Regions from separate parts of the Janthinobacterium sp. JF4 genome, predicted to be linked through region 2. Evidence: predicted binding sites of a transcription regulator. Region 2 holds the regulator's gene; each other region holds the start of a gene.

Region 1 (6,609 bases), on a different contig from region 2:
GCGCATGGATGGTTGTAGCCGATGGCGGGCCGCAGCATGGCCCGCCAGATCAAACACGGTTCAGATAGTCAGGCACCCAGCGTCAGGCGCCCAGCCACGGCAGGCCCGCCTTGCACCAGCCGCTGATCTGCTTGCGGTGGCCGTCCGCGTCCTTGTCGCCCTCAAACCCTTCGAGGATGTCGAAGCAGTTCATGTAGCCGTGCTCGGTCGCCAGCTTGGCGGCATGGCGTGAACGCACGCCGGAGCGGCACAGGAACAGCAGCACTTCATCCTTGCCGGCCTGGGCCGCCAGTTGCGCAAGGAAATCGGGATTCGGCACGCCACCCGGATAGGTGGCCCACTGCACCGCGCCATGCTGGGTATCGGCGATGTCGACCCGGCCGACCCAGTCGCGCTCGGCATTCGTGCGCACGTCGATGAGCTTGGCGGCAGCATCGAGTTGCAGCAAGGCATATGCTTCCTGCGGCGTGACGGCGCCGGCATATGGCGTACCTTCATTGGCCCGGCTGCGGGCGGTGGTCAGGATGTCGGCGGCGGTGGTCATGGCGTCCTCGATGAAAGTGAAAAGGTGTGGTCGATTATAGTGCGCCGTCCGCGCCCCGCAAACGGGAATACTTGGTGCACGGTCGATGCACCACAACGAGGCATTTTTCAGAAATTCACACGGAATGCACGATAATGGTGCGTTATTCGTTTTTTGCACTTGCATAGTGCATTCCTGATGTGACGCAAACGCGCGTAAAAATCGTGGGCAGGAAAACTTTCACAGGGATGGCCGGGTTTTGACCTTGGCGGCCACGTCCGTTCAGAAGCTGGCATGGAATCTGCTATGATCCTTATGAGTTTTGGTGGCACGCAATGTTTGCTTCGCTTCATCAGCCCAGACGCATTAAGGTCGGCTCACCCCACATTCATTTAGGAGATACGCATGGCAATGACAGCCGCAGAAGTCTTGAAGATGGTAGAAGAAAACGAAGTCAAATTCGTTGATTTCCGCTTTGCTGATACCCGTGGTAAAGAGCAGCACGTGACGGTTCCCGTGTCGCACTTCGACATGGACAAATTTGAGTCGGGCCACGCCTTTGACGGTTCTTCGATCGCTGGCTGGAAAGGCATCGAAGCGTCCGACATGATCTTGCTGCCGGATCCAAACACGGCCAATATCGACCCGTTCATGGAAGAAACGACCCTGTTCATGCAGTGCGACGTGATCGAACCGTCGGACGGCAAGGGCTACGACCGCGACCCGCGCTCGATCGCGAAACGCGCCGAAGCCTACCTGAAATCGTCGGGCATGGGCGACACCGCCTACTTCGGCCCTGAGCCAGAATTCTTCATCTTCGACAGCGTGCGCTGGAAGATCGACATGTCGGGCTGCTTCGTCAAGATCGGTTCGGACGAAGGTTCGTGGTCGACCGGCAAGGACATCGAAGGCGGCAACAGCGGCCACCGTCCTACCGTCAAGGGCGGCTACTTCCCGGTGCCACCAGTGGACAGCTTCCAGGACATGCGTTCGGAAATGTGCCTGATCCTGGAATCGCTGGGCATCCCGGTTGAGGTACATCATCACGAAGTGGCCGGCGCCGGTCAGAATGAAATCGGCACCAAGTTCTCGACCCTGGTCGAGCGCGCCGACTGGACGCAAAACCTGAAATACGTGGTGTGGAACGTGGCGCACAGCTATGGCAAGACCGCCACCTTCATGCCGAAACCTATCGTTGGCGACAACGGTTCGGGCATGCACGTGCATCAATCCGTATGGAAAGATGGCAAAAACCTGTTCGCCGGCGACGGCTATGCCGGCCTGTCCGATTTCGCCCTGTACTACATCGGCGGCATCATCAAGCACGCCAAGGCACTGAACGCGATCACCAACCCTGGCACCAACTCGTACAAGCGTCTGGTACCAGGCTACGAAGCTCCAGTGAAACTGGCGTACTCGGCGAAAAACCGTTCCGCCTCGATCCGCATCCCGCACGTGGCCAATCCAAAAGGCCGCCGCGTCGAAGCGCGCTTCCCGGATCCACTGGCGAACCCGTACCTGTGCTTCGCCGCACTGCTGATGGCTGGCCTGGACGGCGTTGCCAACAAGATCCATCCGGGCGAAGCCGCCTCGAAAGATCTGTACCATCTGCCGCCAGAAGAAGACGCACTGATCCCGACCGTGTGCGCTTCGCTGGAAGAAGCACTGGAAGCCCTGGACAAGGACCGCGAGTTCCTGACCCGTGGCGGCGTGTTCAGCGATTCGATGATCGACGCTTACCTGGAACTGAAAATGCAGGACGTACAGCGCATGCGCATGACCACGCATCCTGCTGAGTTCGACATGTACTACTCGCTGTAATGGCGCCACGCCGGCAACGTGCCGGTAGTGAATAAGAACGCGGGTGAGGCGATGGTCTTGCCCGCGTTTTTTTATGCAGTACGCCAAGGTGGTGATCGTGCGGTGTTGTATAGTCGGCCCAGGAACGATGCGGCATGTGCCGACAGGAGTGAAGATTGACCAAGCATTACAGAATGGCGCTGATGGCAGGATTGCTGGGCGCGGCGGCCCAGGCGCACGGGCAGCTGTATGTCTGCGCCGATGCACAGGGACACAAGACGTACACGGACAGGAGTGCTGGCAAGCATTGCCAGTTGCTCGATCTGCCGGGCGCCATGACGGAGCCGCCGCGCAAGACGGCGCCGCTGGCTGGCGCGCGGCCCACCGTGCAGGCGGCGGCCACGGCGGCGCCTGCCGCCGGCGCGTTTCCCAGGGTCGATGGCGCCGAGCAGCGCGCGCGCGACCTGGACCGGCGCCAGATCCTGCAGGACGAATTGCGCAGCGAAGAGCAGAAGCTGGCGGCGCAGCGCCTGGAATTGAACGGCGGCCAGCCCGAGCGCCAGGGCAATGAGCGCAACTATGCGAAATACCAGGAACGGGTGGCGCAGTTGAAGGACAACATTGGCCGGACACAGCAGAACGTCGAGGCCCTGAAACGCGAGATCGCGAATATTCGGTAAAGCACATGACACTAGACAACCACTCCAGCCGTCCGGCCCACCTGGCCGGCCTTGATCTGCTGGCCTCGGCCGTGATCCTGCTCGACGGCGACGGGCGCATCGGCTATGCCAACGCGGCGGCGGAAAACCTGCTGGAAAGCTCATTGAAAGCCCTGTCGCGGCAAAAGCTGACGGCCCTGTTCCTCAATCCCGAGGAGCTGGCCGGCATTTGCGCGCAGGCGCTCGAACACAAGTTTTCCGACTTGCGCCAGGACCTGAGCCTGGAGCGCCTGGGGCGCGAGCCGCTGCGCGTGCACAGCATCGTCAGCGCGCTCGACGCGCCGCGCGACGGCGTGCTGATCGAGCTGCGCGAAAACGTGCAGCAGTTAAAGCTCGACCGCGAGGAGCGCATCCTCGACCAGAGCCAGGTCAACAAGGAGCTGATCCGTAACCTGGCGCATGAAATCAAGAACCCGCTGGGCGGCATCCGCGGCGCGGCCCAGTTGCTGGAGCTGGAATTGCCGGCCCTGCACCTGAGCGAGCTGCGCGAATACACGCAAGTCATCATCAAGGAGGCGGACCGGCTGCAGACCCTGGTCGACCGCCTGCTGGCGCCGCACCGCCGCCCGCATATCGTGGGCGACGTGAATATCCACGAGGTGTGCGAGCGGGTGCGCAGCCTGATCCTGGCCGAGTTTCCCAGTGGTCTGACCATTTCGCGCGATTATGACGCGTCGATCCCCGAATTTCGCGGCGACAAGGAACAATTGATACAGACCGTGCTCAACATCGCGCACAACGCGGCGCAGGCGCTGGCCGAGCGCATCGAGGCGGGCGATGCGGAGCTGATTTTCAAGACCCGCGTGGCGCGCCAGGTGACCCTGGCCAAGGTCCGTTACGGCCTGGCATTAGACTTGCATATCATTGACAATGGACCGGGCATCGCACCCCAGATCCGCGACCGGATTTTCTACCCGCTGGTGTCGGGCAGGGAAGGCGGCAGCGGGCTGGGACTGACCTTGGCGCAAACCTTCGTGCAACAGCACCTGGGCGTGATCGAGTGCGAAAGCCGGCCTGGATACACCGATTTCAGGATCGTTCTCCCCTTGCCATAAGCGAGGCAGTATCCCACCCATGAAATCCATTGCGGGACGCACACACTAATGAAGCCAATCTGGATAGTTGACGACGACGAATCAATCCGCTGGGTGCTGGAAAAAGCCCTGGCGCGGGAAAATCTCGCCACCAAGAGTTTTGCCAATGCGCGCGACGCCATCGCCGCACTGGAATTTGACACGCCGCAAGTGCTCGTGTCCGATATCCGCATGCCGGGCGCCTCCGGCCTGGAATTGCTGCAGACGGTCAAGTCGCGTTTTCCTGGCCTGCCGGTCATCATTATTACCGCCTTTTCCGACCTCGATTCGGCCGTCGCGGCTTTCCAGGGCGGCGCCTTTGAATACCTGGCCAAGCCGTTTGACATCGACAAGGCTGTCGAGTTGATCCGCCGCGCGCTGGAAGAAAGCCTGCGCGAGACGAGCGTCGAGTCGGGACCGTCGGAAACGCCGGAAATCCTCGGCCAGGCGCCTGCCATGCAGGAAGTCTTCCGCGCCATCGGCCGCCTGTCGCAATCGAACGTGACGGTGCTCATCACGGGCGAATCCGGTTCCGGCAAGGAACTCGTGGCGCGCGCGCTGCACAAGCACAGCCCGCGCGCGGCGCAGCCGTTCATCGCCCTGAACACGGCGGCGATCCCGAAGGATTTGCTGGAGTCGGAACTGTTCGGCCATGAACGGGGGGCGTTTACGGGCGCGCAGACGACGCGCCGGGGCCGCTTCGAGCAGGCCGAGAACGGCACTTTGTTCCTTGATGAAATCGGCGACATGCCGTTCGACCTGCAGACGCGCTTGCTGCGCGTGCTGTCCGACGGCCATTTCTATCGCGTCGGCGGGCATCAGCCGATGAAGGCGAACGTGCGCGTGATTACGGCCACGCACCAGAACCTCGAGCAGCGCGTGCGCGACGGCCTGTTCCGCGAAGACTTGTATCACCGCCTGAACGTGATCCGCCTGCGCCTGCCCAGTTTGCGGGAGCGGCGCGAGGATATCCCCATCCTGGTGCGCCACTTTCTGGTGCAAAGCGCGCGCCAGTTGGGCGTGGAAGCCAAGCGCATGAGCGAACCGACGATGCAGTTTCTCAGCAGCCTCGATTTGCCCGGCAATGTGCGCCAGCTGGAAAACCTGTGCAACTGGATCACTGTCATGGCGCCGGGCCAGACGGTGGAAATCAAGGACTTGCCGCTGGAATTGACGCAGGGGCAGGGCGATGGCGGGGCCACTGCGGCGGCGGGCGAGGCGGCGCCGGCGGCCGTTGCCCAGCCGCACGGCGGGCAGGTGTTCGAGGCCGCCACGCCCGCCAGCGGCGCGCCGCCGGGCTGGATTGGCTTACTGGAATTGCAGGCGGCCGGCATGCTGGGCGCGGGGCAGCAGGAAGTCATGGCCGTGCTGGGGCGGCAATTCGAGTCGGCCCTGATCAAGACGGCGCTCAAGCATACGCACGGGCGCAAGAATGACGCCGCCGTGCGCCTGGGCATTGGCCGCAACACCATCACCCGCAAGATCTCCGAACTGGGCATCGACGGCGCCAAGGACGACTGATTGCCGTCCGGACGGGGCCGTGCCCCGTCCGCTCCCCCTCCCGGTGTCCCATGCACGCCACAACACACACAGCAGGCGATAAGGTAAGCTGGCGCCTGCCGGACTGTTTCGTCCGGTGTTAACTTGAACTGTGGAATAGCATGCTCATAAACTGCGTGGCCTACCAGGATGGCAAAAAACTGGCCGACTTGCCGATTGACGACATCAGCGATTACGTCGAGCGGCCCGATTGCTTCGTCTGGGTCGCCCTGCTCGACGCCACGCCGGCTGAGCTGAAACAGATGCAGCACGAGTTTTGTCTGCATGAATTGGCCGTCGAGGATGCGCAGCGGGGCCACCAGCGTCCGAAGATCGAGGAATATGGCGACTCCCTGTTTGCCGTCGTGAAAACCGTGGAAATGGTTGAAAATGAGCTGGTGCTGGGCGAAGTCGACATTTTTGTTGGCGCCAATTACGTGCTTTCGTCGCGCAGCAACAGTTCGCAAGGTTTCCTCGGCGTGCGCGCGCGCGCCGAGCGCGAACCGCACTTGCTGCGCCAGGGCTCGGCCTTCGTGCTGTACGCGTTGATGGACGCCGTCGTCGACCGCTACTTTCCCGTGCTCGACGCCCTCGAATCGGAGCTGGAACTGATCGAGGACCGCATCTTCGACCGGGGTACCGAGCGCGACAATATCGAACGGCTGTACCAGTTGAAACGCAAGGTCATGGTTTTGCGCCACGTGGTGGCGCCCCTGATGGAAGCGGTGGGCAAGCTGCACGGCGGGCGCGTGCCACCGCTATGCCACGATACCCAGGAGTATTTCCGCGACGTGCACGACCACCTGGCACGCATCAATGGCACGCTCGACACCATCCGCGACACCATCAGCACGGCGATCCAGGTGAATCTGTCGATGGTGGCCATCGACGAGAGCGAAGTGAACAAGCAACTGGCGGCCTGGGCCGCTATTTTCGCCGTGTTTACGGCGTTTGC
Region 2 (6,609 bases):
CAGGGTTTCGGCCAGATTGTCGGAATCGCGCGTGAGGGCGGGAATCAGGATCAGCAGGGGCACCACGGCCAGATCCTGGAACAGCAAAATACCGATGATCTTGCGGCCGTGTTCGCTTTCCAGTTCCAGCCGCTCCGTGAGCATTTTCGAGACGATGGCCGTCGACGACATGGCCAGCGCGCCGCCCAAGGCGAACGCGGCTTGCCAGCTCAGGTGGATGTAGGCGGACAGATAACGGGCGACGAACCAGCCGAAGACGACGGTGGCGATGATGGTGGTGACCACCTGCGCCATGCCAAGGCCGAAGACGATGCGCCGCATGGCGAGGAACTTGGGAAGCGAGAATTCGAGCCCGATGGAAAACATCAGGAAGACGACGCCGAACTCGGCCAGGGTGTGGCTGGCCTCGTTTTCCGCCGCCAGGCCCAGCGCATGGGGCCCGATGACGATGCCAACGGCCAGGTAGCCCAGCATGGGCGGCAAATGCAACATTCTGAAAGCGACCACGCCCAGCACGGCGCTGCCGAGTAACATCAGGGTCAGTTCAAGCGAGGAAAACATGGGTTGCCCGGTGCGGTCAATGGAAATCGTTGTTTGTTGTGACTGGCAAGTTTTTTGCTTTCCTAATTCGTTTATACTTTGGGCATGAGTGTAACCCATGAAAAAACAATGCTGAAAGCTTTTGATCGAATTGACATGCAAGCGACGACCGAGCGCGCCGTCGCGCTGGCCCGCACCACCTTGCAGATCGAGTCCGACGCCATCGTTGCGCTGCATGCGCGCCTGGCCACGGACGACAGCGTGGGCCGCGCCGTGGCGATGCTGCTGCAATGCAAGGGGCGTGTCGTCGTCTCGGGCATCGGCAAATCCGGCCACATCGCGCGCAAGATTGCCGCCACCCTCGCTTCCACCGGCACGCCGGCCCTGTTCGTGCATCCGGCCGAAGCGGCCCATGGCGACCTGGGCATGGTCACCTCGGACGATGCGTTTATTGCCATCTCGTATTCGGGCGAATCGTCGGAACTGATGGCCATCATGCCCGTCGTCAAGCGCATGGGCGGCGTGCTCATTTCCATGACGGGTAAACCGAACTCCAGCCTGGCCCAGCTGGCCGACGTGCACCTGGATATTTCTGTTGAAAAAGAAGCCTGTCCGCTGAACCTGGCGCCGACGGCCAGCACCACCGTCACCCTGGCCCTGGGCGACGCGATCGCCGTGGCCTTGCTCGACTTGCGCGGCTTCAAGGAAGAGGATTTCGCCCGCTCGCATCCGGGCGGCGCCCTGGGCCGCCGCCTGCTCACGCACGTGCATGACGTCATGCGCAGCGGCGAGCAGGTGCCGAAAGTGCCCGTGGAAGCGTCGCTGCTGCAGGCTCTGGAAGAAATGACCCGCAAGGGCATGGGCATGACGGCCGTCGTCGACGCGGACAACCGCCCGGTGGGCGTGTTTACGGATGGCGACTTGCGCCGCATGTTCGAGCGCGTGCAGGATTTCACGCAAGTGGAGATCCGCGACGTCATGCATGCGCAGCCGCGCAGCATCGCGCCCGAACGCCTGGCCGTCGATGCCGTGGCCGTGATGGAGCAGTTCCGCATCAATCAGATGCTGGTCGTCGATGCCGACGGCAAGCTGGTGGGCGCGCTGCATATCCATGATCTGACGCAAGCGAAGGTGATCTGATGGACAGCGTAGCGGACAACCTGGCGCGCGCGGCCAAGGTCAAACTGATGATCTTTGACGTCGATGGCGTGCTCACCGACGGCAGCCTGCATTTCGGCCCGGACGGCGAGATGATGAAAACGTTTAATGTGTATGATGGCCTGGGCATCAAGCTGCTGCAGGAATCGGGCGTGCAGACGGCCATCATCAGCGCGCGCCGCTCGGCCATCACGGCGCGCCGCGCGCAAGACCTGGGCATTACCCATGTGCACCAGGGCGGCCACGACAAGCTGACGCCGTTTCGCGAACTGCTGGCGTTGACGGGCTTGACGGAAGAGCAATGCGGCTATATCGGCGACGACGTCATCGATGCGCCCATCCTGAAACGCGTGGGCTTTGCCGTCAGCGTGCCGGGCGGGCGTCCGGAAGCGCAGGGCCTGGCCCACCATGTGACGCAGGCCGGCGGCGGCCGCGGCGCGGTGCGCGAGATCTGCGAATTCCTGCTGCGCGCCCAGGACAACTATGCGCGCGTCATGGCGCCGTTCCTGGAGTGAGGCGCGCCGCCTCGCCAGTGACCTTTGAAAGAGTGAAGCCCTATGCGTAAGCCAGGAGGCGCCCATCGCTGGCGCATGATTTTTACCGTGCTGGGCGCGGTCGTCGTCGCGTTGGCCAGCTTTTGGCTGCTCGAAGTGATGAACAAGAATAGCCAGGACATCACGGCCAGCAAGCATCTGGATGAGCCCGACTATTTCATCACCAATTTCAGCATGGTGCGCATGGATTTGACAGGCAAGCCCAGCTATATTGTGTCGGGCACCAAGCTCACGCATTATCCGCTGGACGATTCGTCCGATATCGACCAGCCCTTCGTGCGCAAGCTCACGCCCGGCATGCCGCCGTTGAACATGAATGCGGAACTGGCGCATATCGACCAGGACAATACCCGGCTGCAACTGCACCGCAAGGTCGTGATCGACCGCGTGGCCAGTCCGAAGGCGCAGAACCTGACGGTCAGGACGGAAGCGCTGACGGTGTTTCCGGACGAGGAAAGAATGGAAACGGACGTGCCTGTCGATATCCTGACGGGCGCCTCGCGCATCAATGGCATCGGCATGAAGGCCAATAACGCCACCGGCGTGGTGGAAGTGCAGAATGCGCTGCGCATGGTCCTCCCGCCGAAACCGCGCCCGGCCGCGGCGGCAAAATGACAGAACGAAACAAGGAAACCATACTATGAAGAATATCTTGCTGTTGACTCTATTCTCGACCGTTTGCTCGTTGGGCGTGATGGGCGTGGCGCATGCCGAGAAGGCCGATTCCGAGAAGGAAGCCGTCATCACGGCACGCAGTGGCCACGTCGATGACGTCAAGCAGGTGCGTACCCTGACGGGCGACGTCGTGCTGGTCAAGGGGACGCTGACCATGAAGGCGGGCCGGGCCCTGATCACGGAAGACCCGCAAGGCTACCAGTTCATTACCTTCTGGGCCGATCCCGGCAAGCTGGCCACCTTCCGCCAGAAGCGCGATGGCGCGGGCGACCTGTGGGTCGAAGGCGAAGCGGAGCGCGTGGAATACGACAACAAGACGGAAGTGGTGAAACTGTTTTCCAAAGCCAAGCTGACGCGCCTGGAAGGCACGAAAGTGACCGACGTGGCCAATGGCGCCTTCATCTCGTATGACAGCCGCAAGGAAGTGTTTGCGATGGAAAATTCCGATAGCGGCACCAGCACCGCCGATGGCGGCAGCGTGCGCATGGTGATCCAGCCGAAGACCAAGGCGCCGGCGGCGGAGAAAGCGCCGGCCACGCCTGCGCCAGGAAAGAAATAATGGACAATACACGTTGCGGCAGCACCCTGATCGTTCGCGGGCTGCAAAAAACCTATGGCAAGCGGCAAGTCGTGCATGATGTCTCGCTGCAAGTCGAATGCGGCGAAGTGGTGGGGCTGCTGGGCCCGAACGGCGCCGGCAAGACCACCTCGTTCTACATGATCGTCGGCCTGGTGCCGTCCGACGGCGGCAGCATCGATATCAGCGGCGTGGACATCTCCAGCCTGCCGATCCACCGCCGCGCGCAGATGGGCCTGTCCTACCTGCCGCAGGAAGCATCCGTCTTCCGCAAGCTGACGGTGGAAGACAATATCCGCGCCGTGCTGGAGATCCAGACCGTCGAAGGCCGTCCTTTGACGAAGGCCGAGATCGAGGAGCGGCTGGATAAATTGCTGGCCGACTTGCAGATTGAAAAGCTGCGTGAGAACCAGGCGCTGTCGCTGTCCGGCGGCGAGCGCCGCCGCGTGGAGATCGCCCGCGCGCTGGCCACCGATCCCCGTTTCGTGCTGCTCGACGAACCGTTCGCCGGTGTCGACCCGATCGCCGTGATCGAAATCCAGCGCATCGTGCGCTTCTTGAAGGAGCGCAATATCGGCGTGCTGATCACCGATCATAATGTGCGCGAGACGCTGGGTATTTGCGACCGTGCCTACATCATCAACCAGGGCTCGGTGCTGGCGTCGGGACGCCCCGACGACATCATCGCGAACGAGTCGGTACGCCGGGTCTATCTGGGCGAACACTTCCGTATGTAAGCCAATGAAACAATCATTGCAGCTGCGCACTTCGCAGCACCTGGCACTGACGCCGCAGTTGCAGCAATCGATACGCCTGTTGCAATTGTCTACCCTGGAATTGCACCAGGAACTAGAGCAATTGCTGACGGACAATCCCTTGCTCGAACGCCTGGACGATCCGCTCGACCGTTCGCTGCGCCTGCTGTCCGACGGCGCCTTGAGTTCCACGGCCGCGCCGGCCGAAGCGCCGCCCCAGCCGCCAAGCCAGGAGGCGCCTGCGGCGCCGGCCGAAGCGGAAACCTTTGACGGCGAGGCGGGCGAGGGCCCGGCCGCCGCGGACGGCGGCGACAGCGACTGGAGCGAGGCGAGCCGGGGCAAGGCGCCCGACGACGAAGATTCGCGCCCGCAATTGGAGGCCCATCACTGCACCCTGCGCGAACACCTGATGGAGCAGATGCGCGTGACGGTGCTCGAATTGCGCGACCGCGCGCTGGTCGAGCTGATCATCGACGCGCTCGACGACAATGGCTACCTGGAAGAGTCGCTCGACGACATCCTGGCGCGCCTGCCGGAAGAGCTGGAAATCGACGCCGACGAGATGCGCACGGCTTTGTCTCTCTTGCAAAGTTTCGATCCCCCGGGCGTGGGCGCGCGCAATGCGTCCGAATGTCTGGCGCTGCAAATCAAGCGCTTGCCGCACATCGCCATGGTGACGCGCCGCATGGCCCTCGTCATCGTGGAAAAGCACCTGGCCTGGTTTGCCCAGCGCGACTTCAACAAGCTGAAAAAAGCCCTCGACTGCGACGATGAAGACTTGCGCGAAGCGCAGACGGTGATTCGCCAATGCAACCCGCATCCGGGCGCCGTGTTCGCCTCGGACGTGTCCGATTACGTGGTGCCCGACGTCGTCGTCAAGCGCGCGCGCAACGGCTGGCAAGTCACCCTGAACAACGACGTCATGCCGCGCCTGCGCGTCAACGCCATGTACGCCAACTTGCTCAAGCAGGGCAAGGGCGAGGGCGCGATGGGCGCACAGTTGCAGGAAGCCAAGTGGCTGATCAAGAATATGCGCCAGCGCTTCGACACGATCCTGCGCGTGGCGCAGGCGATAGTAGAAAGACAAAAGAACTTTTTCTCGCATGGGGCCGTTGCCATGCGCCCCCTTGTGCTCCGTGAAATAGCTGATACACTGGGTTTACACGAGAGTACTATCTCGCGGGTAACAACTCAAAAGTACATGCTGACCCCGCACGGCATGTTCGAGTTGAAATATTTCTTTGGTAGCCACGTCGCCACCGAAGCGGGGGGCGAAGCGTCATCGACGGCGATACGGGCATTGATCGTGCAACTGACAGGAGCAGAAGACCCTAAAAATCCTTTATCCGACAGTAAGATTGCGGACATGCTGGGGGAACAAGGCATGGTGATTGCGCGACGTACTGTTGCCAAATACCGGGAAGCATTGAAAATTCCGCCAGTGAGCCTGCGTAAGTGTTTGTAAGTTTTTTTCGGTTCCTCTGCGGGCCGGATAGGATGGACCGCACGAACCCGATCATCTTTAGGAGTGTGTATGAATCTCACCATCAGCGGACATCATCTCGAAGTGACACCAGCCATCCGTGAATACGTACAAACGAAGCTGGAGCGCGTGAAACGTCATTTCGATCAAGTCATCGATATTGCCGTGATTCTGACCGTGGATAACCTCAAAGAGAAAGAAAAACGTCAAAAGGCCGAAGTCAACCTGCGCCTGAGTGGCAAAACTGTCTATGTGGAAAGCTTGGCGCACGACCTGTATGCCGCCATCGATACCCTGATCGACAAGCTCGATAGGCAAGTGATGAAGTACAAAACCAAAGTGCAAGGGCACGGTAAAGAGGCGATCAAGCATCTGCCAGACAACTCAGAGGAAGACGCCGTCGTCGCCGTCTAAGGCCACCCGCTTCCAGCAGTTGTGATCAACTAAGGGCGCACATTGCGCCCTTTTTTGCGCCTGGACCTGTTGAACGCAATCTTCCCCGCGCAGGCGCTAGAATGTCCTCCACTCTTACTTCTTTTCATTTTGCCATGAGCGACTTCGTCCAGACCTCCATCCGACACCGTACCGGGCATATCGTGCTCGACCGTCCGAAAGCCTTCAATTCCCTGTCGCTGGAGATGGTGCGCGCCCTGAGCGCGGCCCTGCTGGCCTGGCGCGACGATCCGCAGGTGGACGCCGTCGTCATCCGATCCAGCAGCGACAAGGCTTTGTGCGCCGGCGGCGACATCCGTTTCTTTTACGATGCGGGCCTGGCCACGCCGCAAGGCGGCAGCGCCTTGCTGGAAGATTTCTTTACGGAAGAATATGCGCTCAACCATCTCATTCATTTCTATCCGAAACCGTATA
Region 3 (6,609 bases), on a different contig from region 2:
CCTGCCCGTATGCCGCCTGGAAAAGCGGTTTCAAGGGTGATGCGCGGGCGCAAGCCACGTGTTTGTTGCGCCCCGTCAAGTTATATGCGCGGCTGGGCGCCAGCGCGCCGCTGCCGGAGTTTCTCGATAGCCATGTCGGCAAGAAAACCACGCTGAAAGCGGCCCAGTTGCGCACATACCTTGCCGCGCACGGTATCGCTGAAAAGGACGTGGGCGGCGCCGTCGACGCCCCCCTGTCGCGCGCCGTGGGCCGGCTGGCCGCACCGATGGCGCGCTACTTCGTCATCCACGACACCAGCTACCCGAATTTCCTTGCCGCCCCCATTCCCGTCCACATCAACGACGCCGGCTGGGATTTCAACGATTTCAATCTACGCAATCCCGCCCATGGCGGCGGTCCGAAAGGCCACGTCTACGTGAATCGCCTGGGCGGCTCCTTGCAAGTGCGCGACTTTGGCACGGCCAGCTATGCCAGCAAGCTGGAAAAGGACAAGCCGTCGCTGACGGGCCTGTTCCTGCACGTGGAACTGGTGCAGCCGCGCAACTCCGTGCCCGGCGGCGGCAAGGGCAACGATGGCCTGGCGCCCGATCCCGGCTTTACGCCCGCGCAATACGAGCGGCTGGCCCTGCTGTATATGGCTGCCAGCGTGCGCAAGGGCAGGTGGCTGATCCCCGCTTTCCACGCCGTGCTCGATACGGGCTTTGCGAACGGTCATGACGATCCGCAAAACTTTTCCCTGGACGAGTGGTCAGCCTCGCTTTCCCGCCTGCATGCGGCCCTGCGGCAGGCAGATACTGGACAATAAGGCGTTTCCCTGGCGGTGGATTAGGCGCATACTATTATGAGCATAGCCATTCCTGTGAGGGAGCTCAGGTGAATATTGCCACGGATCATCAGGCGGATCGCCAGGCCAGCGCGCGGGCGCCACTGCAACGCGCGCAGCGCATCTTTGCCATGCGCGACGCCGTCCTCAGCGCCTGGGAACAGCGCGTGCGCGCCAGTGTGCGCGGCGCGGATCAGTTGCTCACGCCCATCCTCACCAATACCTTGCCCGCCTTTTTCGACAACCTGGCCGAGGCGCTGACTCCGGGCCACCCGCGCGACAATGCCACCAGCAACAGCAACGTTCCTGCCGTGCATGGCAACGAACGGGCGCGCATGACCAATTACGGCCCGGAACAAGTGATCCAGGAATACCAGATTTTCCGCGACTGCTTCGCCGCCGTCGCGCATGACAGCGGCATTACCTTGCGGGGCAAGGAATGGCAAGTGATCAACGCCTCGATCGACGTGGGCATCCGCGAATCGATACGCGAATTTACCAGCATGCACGAAGGCTTCCAGCGCCGCATCGCGGCCGGTCTGTCGCACGACATGCGCAACCCCCTGGCCGTGATCAGCACCAGCGCCCAGTTGCTGCTCAGGCAAACCGACCCGGAACGGGTGGTATTGCTGGCGCACAAGATTGCCGAGCACAGCAAACGGCTCGACAGCATGATCGAGGAATTGCTCGATGGCCTCAGCTACCACCAGGGCCAGCAGTTGCCACTGGTGCTGAGCCAGTTCGACGTGCTGCCGCTGGTGCGCGCCGTGGCTGGCCAGGTCAACTTGCAGCGGCCGGACAAATGCCAGGTCAGCGGGCAATCCGTCATTGGCTGGTGGTGCGAGAACTCGCTGCGGCGCGCGCTGGAAAATCTGCTCGGCAATGCCCTCAAGTATGGCGACGACGCGCCCATCAAGGTGCATGTGGAAGCGGTCCACGAACGCCTGATCGTCACCGTCCACAATGGCGGCCCCGCCATCGCGCCGGAACAGGCAAAACGCATCTTCGACTACCTGCGCCGCGAGAACGACAGCCCCGCGCCAGGCTGGGGCATCGGCCTGCCCTTCGTGCAGAATGTGGCCGAAAGCCACGGCGGCAGCATCGCCGTGGACAGCGCACCTGAAACGGGCACCAGCTTCATCTTCGACGTGCCAGTCGATTGCCGCCCCTTCGTCCAGCCCGCCGACGTCCCCAAGAGTGACAACTAGCGCACCGAATTGGTGCGAGTGGCGGCGCGACGCCACAAAAATGGTCATATTTGCACCGGTTCACGCCCACCCTGTTGGCACGCTTCCTGCTGAGCTATGCATAGACACGGCTCAAGGGAAATCACAACATGGCAAATTTTTTCAATGAAATGACTGCAGATGACGTGGGGACGGACAGCAAGGTACGTGAACACTATCGTGAATTCAGCAGCTGGCTGGAGCAGCAATCGCCCGAGACCATCGCCCGCAAGCGGGCCGAAGCCGACCTGACGTTCCGCCGGGTCGGCATCACATTCGCCGTCTACGGCGACGATGCCGGCACGGAACGCCTGATTCCGTTCGACACCATCCCGCGCATCATCCCCGCCGCCGAATGGGCGCAGATGCAGACGGGCCTGGTGCAGCGCGTGCAAGCCTTGAACATGTTCATCCATGATATTTATCATGAGCAAAACATCATCAAGGCGGGCATCATTCCTGCCGAGCAAATCTACAAGAATGCCCAGTACCGCCCGGAAATGCAGGGCATTGCCGTTGCCTCCGACATTTACGCCCACATTGCCGGCGTCGACATCGTGCGCGCGGGCCAGGGCGAGTTCTATGTGCTGGAAGACAACCTGCGGGTGCCGTCCGGCGTATCCTACATGCTGGAAGACCGCAAGATGATGATGCGGCTGTTCCCGGAACTGTTCGCCCGCAACCGCATCGCCCCCGTCGACCATTACCCGGACATGCTGCTCGACAACCTGCGCTCCGTCGCCCCGATGGGCGTCGATGACCCGACGGTCGTCGTCATGACGCCGGGCATGTACAACTCCGCCTACTTCGAGCACGCCTTCCTGGCCCAGCAAATGGGCGTGGAACTGGTCGAAGGCAAGGATCTGTTTGTCAACGACAATTCCGTGTACATGCGCACCACGCGCGGCCCCAGGCGCGTCGACGTGATCTACCGCCGCGTGGACGACGATTTCCTCGATCCGCTGGCCTTCCGCTCCGATTCTTCGCTGGGCGTGCCGGGTCTGCTGTCCGTGTACCGCGCCGGCCGGGTGACCCTGGCGAACGCCATCGGCACGGGCGTGGCCGACGACAAGTCGATCTACCCGTTCGTGCCCGACATGATCAAATTCTACCTGTCGCAAGAGCCGATCCTCAACAACGTACCCACCTACCAGTGCCGCAAGAGCGCCGATTTGTCCTACGTGCTGGCGAACCTGGCAAAACTCGTCGTCAAGGAGGTGCATGGCGCGGGCGGCTACGGCATGCTGGTGGGACCAGCGTCGAGCACCGCGCAGATCGAGGATTTCCGCCAGCGCCTGCTGGCCAATCCGGGCGGCTACATCGCCCAGCCCACGCTCGCCCTGTCCGCCTGCCCCACGTACGTGGACGCCGGCATCGCGCCGCGCCACATCGATTTGCGTCCGTTCGTGCTGTCCGGCAAGACGATCTCCATGGTGCCCGGCGGCCTGACCCGCGTGGCGCTCGGCGAAGGCTCGCTGGTGGTCAACTCCTCGCAAGGGGGCGGCACCAAGGATACCTGGGTACTCGAAGCCACATCCGCTTTTGCAGGAGAGAAAACATGCTGAGCCGCACCGCCGATCATTTGTTCTGGATGGCCCGCTACACGGAGCGGGCGGAAAACACGGCGCGCATGCTCGACGTCAACATGCAGACGTCGATGCTGCCCCAGTCCGAGCAGGACGCGGAGCAAGGCTGGCGCGCCACCCTGGGCATTTCCGAGCTGCAAAGCGCCTACGACCACAAATATGGCCGCTTCCACACGCGCGACGTGCTCGACTTCATGGTGCGCGACCCGAACAACCCGTCGTCCATCCTCGCCTGCCTGACGGGCGCGCGCGAAAACGCCCGCGCCGTGCGCGGCACCCTGACGACGGAAGTGTGGGAAATCCAGAACGCCACCTGGCTCGACATGCAGAAGCGCCTGAAAAGCAATCTGCTGGAAACGGACCCCAGCGCCTTCTTCGAATGGGTCAAATACCGCTCGCACCTGTCGCGCGGCGTGACTTTAGGCACCATGCTCAAGGACGAGGCGATCCACTTCATCCGCCTGGGCACCTTCCTGGAGCGGGCCGACAACACGGCGCGCATCCTCGACGTGAAGTTCCACGGCGCGCGCGACACCTCGAAAGACATCGCCCAGCGCGACTTCTATTACTGGGCAGCCCTGTTGCGTTCCGTTTCCGGCTTCGAGATCTACCGCAAGGTCTACCGCGACGTGATCACCCCGGAACGGGTGGCGGAACTGCTGATGCTGCGCGGCGACATGCCGCGCTCCCTGCTTGCCTGCATGGATGATGTGGTGGAAAATCTCAAGCATATCCGCAACGACGTGTCCGCCGATACGGAACGGTTTGCGGGCAAGCTGCACGCGGAGCTGAAATTCGGCCACATCGACGACATCATGAAGGCTGGCTTGCACCATACATTGACGGAGTTTCTGGAAAACATCAATGACCTGGGCAACCGGGTCAGCCGCGACTTCCTCGTTCCCCTGGCGGCCTGATGCAACTCACCATTCGCCACGAAACCCACTACGCCTACAGTGCGCCGCTGGCCTACACCATCCAGCAGCTGCACCTGACGCCGCGCATCGAGCCGCAGCAGCGGGCCCTGTCCTGGCAAATCACGACCCCAGGCCGCTGCCACGCCTACACGGATGCCTACGGCAATCTGTCGCACATGCTGACGATCAGCGGCAGCCACCAGTCGCTCAGCCTGGTGGCGCATGGCGTGGTGGAAACCATCTACCCGCACAAGGGACGGCTGAACCTGATCGACACGCTCTCGCCGCTGCTGTTTACCATGCCAACGCCGCTGACGCAGGCCGATCCGGCCATCCTGGAGCTCAGCGCCGCCAGCCTGCCGGACCGGCGCGTGACGGCGGGCACGGGCCATCTGTTGCGCCTGGCCGAGCACATCGTCGGCAAGGTGGCGTATGAAAGCGGCGCCACCATGGTCACCACCACGGCCGGCGACGCGCTGGCCCTGGGGCGCGGCGTGTGCCAGGACCACGCCCACCTGTTTTTGGCCTGCTGCCACGCCTGGGGCATCCCGGCCCGCTATGTGTCCGGCTATATCGATCCGGGCACGACGGGCCACGCGGCCAGCCACGCCTGGATCGACGCCTGGACGCAAGACACGGATTTCGCGGGCTGGGTCAGCATCGACGTCACGCATGCGCGGCTGATGACGGATGCGTATTGCCGCCTGGCCATCGGACGCGACTACGATTCGGCCGCCCCCGTGCGCGGCGTGCGCCAGGGCGGCGGCACGGAAACGCTACGGGTCGATGTGCAGATTGTGCCTGTATGACATAGCGAGAATGAGGCTGGCAGGGCCTTGCCAGCAGGTGGCACGGTCCGGCTGGTGTAGAATGCACCCCCTTTTGACTTGATTTACGACGATGACTTATTGCATAGGCATGCGCCTCAACGAAGGCCTGGTCTTCCTGTCCGACTCCCGCACCAACGCCGGCGTGGATCAGGTGGGCACCTTCCGCAAGATGAGCGTGTTCGAAAACCCGGGCGACCGCATGCTGGTCCTGATGACGGCCGGCAATCTGTCGATCTCGCAGGCGATCCGCCAGATCGTCTCCGAACACGTGGATGCGGATGGGCGCAGCATCTGGAACGTGGCCAGCATGTACGACGCGGCGCGCATCGTGGGCGAAGCCGTGCGCACCGTGCACCTGCGCGAAGCGAAGGCCCTGGCCGACTGCGGCATCGATTTCAATGTCAGCATCATCCTGGGCGGCCAGATAGGCGCCGAGCGCTGCCGCTTGTTCCAGGTGTATTCGGCCGGCAATTTCATCGAATCGCACGATGAAAACACGTATTTCCAGATCGGCGAAGCGAAATATGGCAAGCCCATCATCGACAGGGTCATCAATCCGTTCACGCGCCTGGACGAAGCGGCCAAGTGCGCGCTCATTTCCATGGATTCGACCCTGCGCTCGAACATTTCCGTCGGCTTGCCCCTCGATCTGCTCGTCTACGAGACGGGCAGCCTGGCCGTCACGCGCTTCGTCACCATCGATGAAAAGAACCAGTATTTCCGCATGATCCGCGACACCTGGGGCGAGCAATTGAAACAGGTGTTCGAAGGCATCGTCGATCCCGTGTGGAACGCGGCGCCGGAGACCACGACGAACGTGCTGTCGTCAGCCAACATGCACAGCAAGCCCGTGCGCGTGGCCATCCCCGAGCATGTGAGCCGCGGCGGCCTGACAGTAGCGCCCCTGCAATCGCTGGCGCAGCAGTTCAGCGACGACAAGCAGCATTGACCGGTGACGCGCCCGCTGCGCGTGACGCTGGACAAGTCGCTTTTCGCGTGCTTTTATGGCAATATGGATTGACATTCGATCCATATTGAACGAAAGGCAGCTTGCGCATGGACTTGATCACTTCCGCCGTCGTGGCGGCCATCGGACATGGCGCGCCCGGCCACGCGCCCGAGGCCGTCGCCAGCCACTATCAAAGGCTCATGCAGGCCATCGCCAAGTTCGACAGCGCCGCCGCCATCCTCGCCGCCATCACCGCGCTGGAAGCTGACCCTGTCGA

What was found. Region 2 encodes sigma-54, which starts transcription at its own class of promoters, with help from an activator protein. Its sites were predicted from a motif close to TGGCANGNAANCTGCTTT; they were not measured.
Region 1: the regulator sigma-54 is predicted to act here: its motif matches at 814-831, upstream of glnA (type I glutamate--ammonia ligase).
Region 3: the regulator sigma-54 is predicted to act here: its motif matches at 2,108-2,125, upstream of AC54AF_RS01330 (circularly permuted type 2 ATP-grasp protein).

The regions. Positions count from the first base shown of each region.
Region 1 covers NZ_JCAQAV010000008.1:29,196-35,804, reverse strand. The annotation lists gene AC54AF_RS09710 (rhodanese-like domain-containing protein) at 83-544, opposite strand; gene glnA (type I glutamate--ammonia ligase) at 929-2,344, shown strand; gene AC54AF_RS09700 (DUF4124 domain-containing protein) at 2,500-3,003, shown strand; gene glnL (nitrogen regulation protein NR(II)) at 3,009-4,097, shown strand; gene ntrC (nitrogen regulation protein NR(I)) at 4,146-5,636, shown strand; gene corA (magnesium/cobalt transporter CorA) at 5,777-6,609, shown strand, end outside.
Region 2 covers NZ_JCAQAV010000002.1:98,337-104,945, reverse strand. The annotation lists gene AC54AF_RS02285 (cation:proton antiporter domain-containing protein) at 1-561, opposite strand, end outside; gene AC54AF_RS02280 (KpsF/GutQ family sugar-phosphate isomerase) at 646-1,680, shown strand; gene AC54AF_RS02275 (KdsC family phosphatase) at 1,680-2,213, shown strand; gene lptC (LPS export ABC transporter periplasmic protein LptC) at 2,256-2,867, shown strand; gene lptA (lipopolysaccharide transport periplasmic protein LptA) at 2,893-3,486, shown strand; gene lptB (LPS export ABC transporter ATP-binding protein) at 3,486-4,241, shown strand; gene AC54AF_RS02255 (RNA polymerase factor sigma-54) at 4,246-5,724, shown strand; gene hpf (ribosome hibernation-promoting factor, HPF/YfiA family) at 5,794-6,156, shown strand; gene AC54AF_RS02245 (enoyl-CoA hydratase/isomerase family protein) at 6,291-6,609, shown strand, end outside.
Region 3 covers NZ_JCAQAV010000001.1:323,016-329,624, reverse strand. The annotation lists gene AC54AF_RS01340 (hypothetical protein) at 1-806, shown strand, start outside; gene AC54AF_RS01335 (sensor histidine kinase) at 875-2,032, shown strand; gene AC54AF_RS01330 (circularly permuted type 2 ATP-grasp protein) at 2,161-3,615, shown strand; gene AC54AF_RS01325 (alpha-E domain-containing protein) at 3,609-4,553, shown strand; gene AC54AF_RS01320 (transglutaminase family protein) at 4,553-5,362, shown strand; gene AC54AF_RS01315 (proteasome-type protease) at 5,454-6,332, shown strand; gene AC54AF_RS01310 (alpha/beta hydrolase) at 6,440-6,609, shown strand, end outside.